3 regions of the Microbispora sp. NPDC088329 genome follow, and region 3 is predicted to be linked to each of the others. Evidence: predicted binding sites of a transcription regulator. Region 3 holds the regulator's gene; each other region holds the start of a gene.
The links. The regulator LexA, encoded in region 3, represses DNA repair genes until DNA is damaged. The targets are predictions, from matches to a motif close to TCGAACANNTGTTCGA.
Positions count from the first base shown of each region.

Region 1: a site for LexA is predicted at 1,064-1,079, ahead of AB0O28_RS16465 (DUF6504 family protein). Genes of this name have one in related genera too.
Region 2: a site for LexA is predicted at 1,967-1,982, ahead of AB0O28_RS08300 (Rv2578c family radical SAM protein). Genes of this name have one in related genera too.

Region 1 is NZ_JBFBIP010000007.1:186,016-189,286, forward strand. It holds gene AB0O28_RS16460 (GntR family transcriptional regulator) at 137-835, shown strand; gene AB0O28_RS16465 (DUF6504 family protein) at 1,154-1,420, shown strand; gene dnaE (DNA polymerase III subunit alpha) at 1,512-3,271, shown strand, end outside.
Region 2 is NZ_JBFBIP010000003.1:224,286-227,556, forward strand. It holds gene AB0O28_RS08295 (TetR/AcrR family transcriptional regulator) at 87-698, shown strand; gene AB0O28_RS08300 (Rv2578c family radical SAM protein) at 771-1,958, opposite strand; gene AB0O28_RS08305 (DUF3040 domain-containing protein) at 2,094-2,351, shown strand; gene AB0O28_RS08310 (penicillin-binding transpeptidase domain-containing protein) at 2,438-3,271, opposite strand, start outside.
Region 3 is NZ_JBFBIP010000012.1:133,771-137,041, reverse strand. It holds gene AB0O28_RS22780 (cellulase family glycosylhydrolase) at 1-178, shown strand, start outside; gene AB0O28_RS22775 (aminotransferase class I/II-fold pyridoxal phosphate-dependent enzyme) at 188-1,297, opposite strand; gene lexA (transcriptional repressor LexA) at 1,384-2,100, opposite strand; gene nrdR (transcriptional regulator NrdR) at 2,532-2,996, shown strand; gene AB0O28_RS22760 (vitamin B12-dependent ribonucleotide reductase) at 3,117-3,271, shown strand, end outside.

The DNA of each region.
Region 1 (3,271 bases), on a different contig from region 3:
TTACCTCCGCGCCACACCATGCTGTGAACTCCCGACGCTCGGCGATGATGAGCTCGCTGACGCCCGGCCGACGCGGTTCCGGCCGCCAGCCGCTGCCTAAACTTGGAGTAATCCGGCGGTCGAGAAGGGGTTGCGGATGACGGCTACGGCTGGCTGGGCAGAGCGGCTGAGCGCGGCTCGGCCGGTGCTCGATCGGGCCAGCGCCGCGGAACTGGTCGCCGACGTCCTGCGGGAGAACGTCATCGACGGTTCCCTGCCTCCGGGCACCCGCCTGTCGGAGGAGACGATCGGCAACCTCCTCGGCGTCTCCCGCAACACGCTCCGGGAAGCGTTCAGGCTGCTGTCCCATGAGAACCTGCTGGTGCACGAGCTGCACCGCGGCGTCTTCGTCCGCAAGCTCGCGGCGGCCGACGTGGCGGACATCTACGCGATGCGGCGCGTCCTGGAGACGGCGGGCGTGCGGGCCGTCGTCACGGCCCCGCCCGAGGCCGTACGGGAGGTGGGGCGCCACGTCGAAGAAGGGCAGGCGGCCGCGGACGCCGGCGACTGGGTGGCCGTCGGCACCGCCAACATGCGGTTCCACCGGGCGATCGCCGCGCTGCTCGCCAGCCCGCGTGTGGACGCGACGATGGCGCGCCTGCTCGCGGAGCTGCGGCTGGCCTTCCACGTGATGGGCGAGCTGAGGCTCTTCCACGAGCCCTACTTGGAGGACAACGCGCGCATCGCCGCGCTGCTGGCCGCCGGCGACCACGAGCGGGCCGAGTGGGAGCTGCTCGCGTATTTCGACACCGCGCAGGCCCAGCTGCTGGCAGCCTTCGCCGAACGCGAGGCCTGAGCCCCTCATCCTCAGGGGCGGAATCCCGGCCCGCCCGCCCCGTGCGGCCCCGGCAGGGAAACGGGGGTGTCTTCCCCGGCGGCCGTGCTGCGGAAGTTTTCAAGACGGGCGGTGAGGCGGCGCTCCGCCGGGGCAGCGGGATTTGGTCCCTTCGGCACCCGCTGCCGGACGCGCTTCCTGGGCTTTCGCCCCCCGGAACGGGCCGCGCCGACTTGCGTTCGATCTCCTGGGAACGTATGTTCGAAGTAGCGGCGATTCTGCCCGAATCATCCGCCCGTCTTCCCCCGGGTGGCCAGAAAGCCACAGGGAGAAGGAGTCTTGAGCAGACTTTACGGCGATCCGATCGAGGTGTGGGTCCGGGACGGCCACCCTGCTCAGTTCGTCTGGCGTGACCGGCTCTACACCGTCCGCGAGATCCAGGACCACTGGGTGGTCGCCAGGGAATGGTGGAAGACCTCGGACGCCGATCCCGGCGAACGGCGGTTCTGGCGACTGGGGGCCGCGGCCGGCAAGGAGGTCGGGACCTATGAACTGCGCTTCGACACCGCCAGCGGCGGCTGGCTCCTGCTGAGGGCCTGGGACTGATGGGAACGCTCCAGCCACCCACGATGACCGGGGGACGGGCCGCTGGAGGACGGAACGCCGTACGGGCCGGGGGACGGACGGGGGGACGCCGGTGACGGAACCCTTCGTTCACCTGCACGTGGCGTCCGCCTTCTCTCTGCGGTACGGCACCGCGTTCCCGGCCGCCCTCGTCCGGCGGGCCGCCGAGCACGGCATGGACACACTGGCGCTGACCGACCGCGACGGCCTCTACGGCGTGATCAAGCATGTCATCGCGTGCCACGAGAGGGGTGTCCGCCCGGTCGTCGGGGTCGATCTCGCCCTCGACGGCGCCTCTTCCGCACCTGGCTCTTCGACACCGGGCTCTTCGACGCCCGACGACCTGTTCGGAGGCGGCCTGCCGTCCGGCCGCCGCACCGGACACGGGCATGGGCACGGCCGGGGGACGGCGACCGGACCCGCGCGGGTCGTCGTGCTCGCGCGCACCGGCGGCTGGGCCGCGCTGTGCCGCCTGGTCACGGCCGCCCACCACGCGGGGGAGCGCGGCGAGCCGTACGTCACGCCGGGGATGGTGGCCGAGCACGCGTCCGGCCCGGACGGGGAGCCGCGGCTGACCGTGCTGCTCGGGCCCCGCTCCGGCGTCGGCCGCGCGGTGGCCGAGCGGCGCGACGACCAGGCCCGCGCCCTGCTCGCCGCCTGGCGCGCGGTGGTCCCCGACCTGGTCGTCGAGGTGTCCGACCTGTACGGCTACCGCGACGCGAACACCGCCGCCCGCATGATCGGGCTGGCCGACTCGGCGGGCGTGCCGGTCGTGCTGACCAACGCGGTCCGCTATCTGGACGCCGCCGACCACCAGGTCGGCAACGTGCTCGACGCGGCGCGCAAGCTGGTGCCCCTCGACGGGCGGCATCTGGACGACCCCACGGCCCACGCGTACCTGAAGGACGGCGCCGAGATGGCACGGGTGGCCGCGCGGGTCTGCGGCGGCGACACCGGCCGGGCGGCGCGCCTGCTGGCCGAGACCCGTCGCGTCGCCGAGCGTTGCGTGCTCGATCCCGTCGAGATCGTGCCCCTGCTCGACCCCGAGCGGCCCCGGCTTCACCTGCCGGAGGCCGGCGAGGACCCGGTGCCGCTGCTGCGGCGCCGCTGCGAGGAGGGGCTGGCCCGGCGGGGGCTGGAACGCTCGTCCGAGGCTCGCGACCGGCTGGCCGCCGAGCTCCACGTCATCGAGAAGAAACGGCTGTCGGGCTACTTCACGTCCGTCGTCGGCATCACGGACATGATCCGGGCGATGGGCGTGCGGTGCGCGATCCGCGGCTCGGGGGCGGGCAGCCTGGTCAACTACCTGATCGGCATCGGGGAGGTGAACCCACTCGAACACGGCCTGCTGATGGAACGCTTCCTGTCGGAGGGCCGCAAGGGCCTGCCCGACATCGACATCGACGTGGAGTCGGCCCGGCGCCTCGACTGCTACCGCGCGATCCTCGGCCGGTACGGCGAGGAGCGGGTGGCCTGCGTGTCGATGATGGAGACCTACCGCGCCCGCAGCGCGATCAGGGACGTCGGCGCCGCGATGGGCCTGCCGCCGCACGAGGTCGACGTCATCGCGAAGGCGTTCCCGCAGGTGCGGGCCAGGCAGATCAGGGCCGCGCTGTCCGACCTGCCCGAGCTGCGCGACAGCGGGCTGAACGACCGGTCGCTGCAGACCGTGTTCCGCCTGGCCGAGCGGCTAGACGGGCTGCCCCGGCACATCGCGCTGCACCCCTGCGGCGTGCTGATCGGCAACTCGACGCTGCGCGACCGCACGCCGGTCGAGCGCAGCCTGCTGGACTTCCCGATGTCGCAGTTCGACAAGGACGACGTCGAGGAGGC
Region 2 (3,271 bases), on a different contig from region 3:
AAGATGCTGTCATGACACCGTCCCATCGAGCAAACGGGCCACCAACGATGACTCCTTCAGCGCCGCCACCGGAGGGTGCTCAGCCCGTGCCACAGTCCCGGCGCCGGCCCGGCGGCCGCACCGCCCGTATCCGTGAGCAGGTGCTCGACGCGGTCCTGGCGGAGCTCGGAGAGGGCGGTTACGACGGGCTCACCATGGAGGCCGTCGCGACCCGTGCGGGGGTGCACCGCGCCACGGTGTACCGGCGCTGGGGAGACGTCGGAGGCCTGCTCGCCGACGTCCTGGACGCGGCGGGCGACGACGCCTGGCAACCCCCGGACACCGGTTCTCTGGAAGGTGACCTGGCGGCACTCAACCATGAGATCCAGGACGCGCTGACCGCACAGCCGCCCATCATGGGGGCCCTGATCGCCGCTTCCTTCCGCTCCGACAAGGCCGACCACGCCCAACGGCGGCTCTGGGAAGACCGCTACGCCCGCTGCGAGGCCATCGTCCACCGGGCGATCCGGCGCGGCGAGCTCCCCCCGCACACCGATGCCCGGCCACTGCTCATCGCCGCCACCGCGCCCGTCTACCACCATCTGGTGCTTCTGCGCACGCCCGCCGACCCGGGCCTACCCGGCCGCGCGGCCAGAACCGCCGCCCTCGCCGCATCCGCCGGCGCCTTCGACGGGACCCCGCCGTCCGGCGACACCTGATCACTCCGTCGATCCCGTATCGGACGATCACGCCGCCCAGAGTGAAATTCCACGCGGGCGAAGGTGGCCGCCTTAAAGGAGTGTGAGCTGTTCGGGCGTCGCGGCGGGCGCGGGCGGCGGCGCCGACCGTTCGCCGGGGCGCTGTCCGGCGCTGGCGCCGCGCGTCCCCGCTGTTCCGGCCCCGCGTGCCTCTGCCGCTCGGCCGCCGCGCGCGCCTGCTTCGCCGCCGGGTGGAGCCGACCGGCCGATGCCGTGCTCGCGGGCGAGCGCCCGCACCATCTCGCCGATGCGTTCCTGGTAGGCCTTGGGGGCGTAGGCGCCCCTGCCGTACAGCTCCAGGTAGCGGGGGACCAGCCGGGGGTGTTCGCGGGACAGCCAGGCCATGAACCACTCACGCGCGCCGGGCCGCAGGTGGAGCACGATCGGTGTGACATGCGTGGCGCCGGCCTCGGCGATGCGCCGGACGGTGGTCTCCAGCGTCCGGGGCGAGTCGGACAGATAGGGGAGGATCGGCGCCATGAGCACGCCGCACGGGACCCCGTGCCCGTTGAGGGCGGCGCACACCTCCAGCCGCTTGCGCGGCGACGGGGTGCCGGGCTCGACGGCCCGCCACAGCGACTCGTCGGTGAACCCGATCGAGACAGCGGTGCTCACGTCGGTCACCTCCGCCGCCTCGGCGAGCAGGCCGAGGTCGCGCAGGATGAGCGAACCCTTGGTCAGGATCGAGAACGGGTTGCGGGCGTCCCGCAGGGCCGCGAGGATCCCCGGCATCAGCCGGTAGCGGCCCTCGGCCCGCTGGTAGCAGTCGACGTTGGTCCCCATCGCGATGGGGTGCCCGCCCCAGCGGGGCGCCTCCAGTTCCCTGCGCACGAGGCCGGGGGCGTTGACCTTCACGACGATCTTCGAGTCGAAGTCCCGTCCTGAGTCCAGATCGAGGTATTCGTGCGTCTTGCGGGCGAAGCAGTACGTGCACGCGTGGGTGCAGCCCCGATAGGGGTTGACGGTCCACTCGAACGGGACCCGGCTGGCCGAGGGCACCCGGTTGATGATCGACCGCGCGTGGATCTCGTAGAAGGTGACGCCGCGGAACTCGGGGGTGTCGAAGGTCCTCGCCACGGCCGACCGGGCGAACAGGGGCGTCGTCCCGCCCTGTCCGTCGCTATGACGTCCGCCGCCCTGCCCACCGCCCTGGCCGCCGTCATCGTGCCCGCCGTCACCCGTGTCGACGCCCACGTCGAGGCGCAGCCCATCCCACCGCACCTTCCGATTAGAACAGAGGTTCGATGGAGATCGCAACGTGCAACGGGCGGTAAATCGCGGCCCTGGAAACGGCTAACGATCTTCATCGTTGGGCAGAACGTCGGCACATACCTTGCGTTCTGGGAGAGTTGCGCGATGGCCTGGTCGCAGGACGAAGAGCGGATGCTGGCGATGATCGAGCGGCACCTCACCGACGAGGACCCGAAGCTCGCGGCCAGGCTCGAGTCGTTCAACCACCGTGCGGAGCGCGGGCGGCAGGGGCGGAGCGCCGGCCGCCGCCGGCCCGGCCGCTCGACGGTGATCATCGCGGTGAGCTGGCTGCTCATCGCCACGTTGATCGCGACCCTGCTGGTCATGGCCCTGCGGCACGACGCCGCCGCTCTCCCCGTGTAGCTCGGGCGTCATCCGGCCCTCCCGGCACCCGGGCGAGCGCGGTCACCCCACGCCCGCTGCGCGCGCCGCCCGCCTCGGCGGCGGGATCAGGACAGGCCTTTGAGGAAGCGCGCGGCGACCGGAGCCGCCACGGCGCCGCCCATTCCGCCGCCCTCGACGACCACGGCGAAGGCCAGGTCGCCGCGGAAGCCCATGAACCAGGCGTGCGAGTCGAGTTCGGGGCCGGTGCCGAACTCGGCGGTCCCGGTCTTGCCTGCCGTCCCCCCGGGAAGTCCGGCGGCGTGGGCGGTGCCCTTGGTGACGACCGCCCGCATCATCGACCGCAGGCCCGTGACGACGTCCTGCGGCAGCTCCTTGGGAGCGGCCTTCTGCTTCATCGAGGGCACCAGTGTGGGCGGCCGCCAGGAGCCGTCCGCCACGGCGGCGGCCACGGTCGCCATGACCAGGGGACTGGCGGTGATCCTGCCCTGCCCGAAGGACTCCGCGGCAAGGTCGGCGGCGCTGGTGGCCTTCGGCATGCTGCCCGCGGTGGCCGGGACGCCGATGCGCAGCGGCTGGTTGAAGCCCAGATCGGTCGCCAGGTCGTACAGCTTGGCCGCGTTCAGCTTGTCCGCGGCGAGCGGGGCGAACGTCGTGTTGCACGAGTGGGCGTAGGAGTCGAGGAACGACAGCGATCCGAACGCCTCGTGGTCGGAGTTGCGGATCTTCAGCCCGCCGACGACCGCCTCCTTCGGGCAGGTCACCCGGCTGGACGGGGTCAGTCCCTCGGCGAGCAGCCCCGCGGCGGTGATCGTCTTGAACGTGGACCCGGGCGGATATCTGCCGTCCAGCGCGCGGTTGAACCCGCCCCTGTTGTTGACGACGGCGAGGATCTCGCCCGTCGAGGGCCTGACGGCGACGAGCGAGGCGGGTTTGTCCAG
Region 3 (3,271 bases):
CCAGAGCGTCAGCCAGCTCTGGAACGGCACGCTCAGCGCGAGCGGTTCGAACGTCACCGTGACGAACCTGTCCTACAACGGCGCCCTGGGCGCCGGGGCCTCGACGACGTTCGGATTCAACGGCAGCTGGTCCGGCAACAACGGCGTCCCGTCCTCGGTCAGCTGCACGGCGAGCTGAGCGGGCGCGTCACGCCAGCGCGGCGGCGATCCTGGCCAGGATCTCCTCCAGGATCGCCGCCGACGTCGCGAAGTTGAGGCGGGCGAAGGTGTCGCCGCCTCCGTAGTTGGGGCCCGGGTTGAGCTTGACCTGGGCCTCCCGCTCGAGGAAGTGCGCCGCGCCGGGCACGCCGAAGTCGAGCCACGCGAGATAGGTGGCCTCGGGCATGCGGTACCCGACCGACGGGAGCCGCTCGGCGATGCGCCTGCGGTTGCGGTCCAGGATGGCCAGCACCTCCTCCAGCCACGCGTCGCCGTGCCGCCAGGCGGCCACCGTGGCCTCCACCCCGAGGACGCTGGGCGCCCCGTAGATGTGGGCGGGCTGGCGACCCAGCGCGTCCCTGGCGTCCTTCGCGCCGATGTGGGCCACCGAGCAGCGCAGGCCGCCCATGTTGAAGGCCTTGCTGGCGGAGGTCAGCGTGACCGTGCGCTCGGGAAGGATCGTGGCGAACGGGATGTGCCGGGCCGGAGCGTACGTCAGGTCGGCGTGGATCTCGTCGGAGATCACCAGCGTGCCGTGCCGGTCGGCGTACGCGGCGACGGCGTCGAGCTCCGCACGGGTGAACGAGCGGCCGGAGGGGTTCTGCGGATTCACCAGCAGGAGCACCCGGACGGGCTCGCCGGGGACCTCGAACCTGCCGTCGGCCGTCAGCGGCATCGGCACCAGGCGTCGGCCCATCCCGGTGATCGTGGCGAGGAAGGGATCGTAGGCCGGCACGTGCAGCGCCACCGCGTCACCGGGTTCGGTCATGACGTGCAGCAGCACTTGGAGGGCCTGGTTGAGGTCGGTGTAGGACCGCACGTGGGACGGGTCGGCCCGCCAGTCGTACCGCGCCTCCATGCGCTCGGCGAACGCCTCCGCCAGAGGGCCGGCGGTCGGCTGGTCCAGCCATGCGGGATAGCCGAGATCCGCGGCGGCTCGTCGCGCGATGGCCTCGGTGACCGCGCCGGGCACGGGGAAGTCCATGTCGGCGACCCAGGCGGGAATGACGCCGGCCTCGGCGTGCGTCCATTTGATTCCGTCGCGGGTGCGGGCCGCATCCAGGGACAGCGCATCCAGGGACAGCGAGTCGAATCTCATCCGACTCACCCTAATTGTCGCTTAGTGACCGCCGGAAAGGCGGCGTCGCGCCCCGCGGCGCGTCGCATCGCGGGGCGCCGGTGCTGCTACAGCTTCCGGAGAACGGCCGTGACCTTGCCGAGCACGGTCGCCTCGTCGCCGGGGATCGGCTCGTAGTTGGGGTTGTGCGGCACCAGCCACACGTGCCCGTCCTTGCGCTTGAAGGTCTTCACGGTGGCCTCGCCGTCGATCATCGCGGCCACGATGTCGCCGTTGTCGGCGACCGGCTGCTGCCGCACCACGACCCAGTCGCCGTCGGCGATGGCGGCCTCGATCATGGAGTCGCCGGAGACCTGGAGCAGGAACAGCGTGCCCTCGCCCACCAGCTGCTTGGGCAGCGCGAAAACGTCCTCGATGCTCTGCTCGGCGAGGATGGGGCCACCGGCGGCGATGCGGCCGACCAGCGGCACGTACGCGGCCGTGGGCCGGGTGAACCCGGCCTCCTCCTCGGGGGTGGCGTCCGGATCGACCCACAGCACCGGCTCTCCCGGCAGCCGGACCTCCAGTGCCCTGGGGCGGTGCGGGTCGCGCCGGAGGTAACCCTTACGCTGGAGCGCCGTGAGCTGGTGCGACACGCTGGAGGTGCTCGTCAGCTGGACCGCTTCCCCGATCTCCCGCATGGACGGCGGGTAGCCGCGCTGCTGGACCGAGTCGCGGATCACCTCGAGGATCTTCCGCTGCCTCGGGGTGAGGCCAAGCGAGTCGCGCCTGCGAACCGCGAGGTCGCTGACGCCATCCGCTTGCTCACTTCGGTCACTCACGATGCCACCTCTCAATCCGTGTTCCTCATGTCGCACAGAGCGACCGTACCGCGATTCAAGATCACCGTCAAACAATTGTTCGATATCCAGCGAAATCACCGATCTCGCCGTTCATCTCATCGTACGGGAGTTCGATCGATCCCGTGTTCGATTCAGCCGATCTTCTGTGGCGTCTGTACGCCCAGGTCAGACGCCGTGCATAAAACGGCGGGGAATGGTGCGTAAAGGGCCTATCGCGCGACCCGTGGGGCAGGTGGTGCGGCGGTGACGGGAGCGGCGACACGCGCACCGAGCAGGCACTTCCCGGCCCAGGGCCGGTTCGACTTGCGTTCAAGGTCGGGCACTTCTACGGTTGGACCACAACATCTAGTAGTCACAGCGGTGTAAGTTCACCACACCTTGTGTTCGGGATGTGCGTTCAGGGAGGCGATGAAATGCACTGTCCGTTCTGTCGCCATCCCGACACCCGGGTCGTGGACAGCCGCGCGGCCGAGGACGGGGCGGCGATCCGCCGCAGGCGCACCTGCCCCGAGTGCGGGCGCAGGTTCACCACCCAGGAGACCGTGCTGCTGATGGTGAGCAAGCGGAGCGGGGTCACCGAGCCGTTCTCCCGGGAGAAGGTCATCGCCGGCGTGCGGCGGGCCTGTCAGGGGCGCCCGGTCGGCGAGGACTCCCTCGCCCAGCTCGGGCAGCGGGTCGAGGAGAGCATCCGGGGCACCGGTGCGGCCGAGATCGCCTCCCACGAGGTGGGCCTGGCCATCCTGGGGCCGCTCCGCGACCTCGACGAGGTGGCGTACCTGCGCTTCGCGTCGGTCTACCGGGGCTTCGAGACGCTGGCCGACTTCGAGGCGGAGATCGAGCGGCTCCGCGCGGCTCACGGCCCTGAGGCCGAGGAGTAGGCGCCTTCCGGGGGGCCGGGACGAGGCGGACGGCGGCGCGCGACGGCGCGGCGTGACGATGAGGTTGTAACGAGCGTGGTCCGAAAGAGGGGCTCCACCGGGCCCTGGGAGGGGGAAATCATGACGGAGACCGTGAGCGGCACCGTATCGGGTGCGGGGGGCCGGGCCGGCAAGCGCCCGCGCAAGGGTCTGAAGATGAAGCGCGTCTTCACCACCCCGGGCGTCCACCCGTACGACGAGGTCCGCTGGGAGCGGCGCGACGTCGTGATGACGAA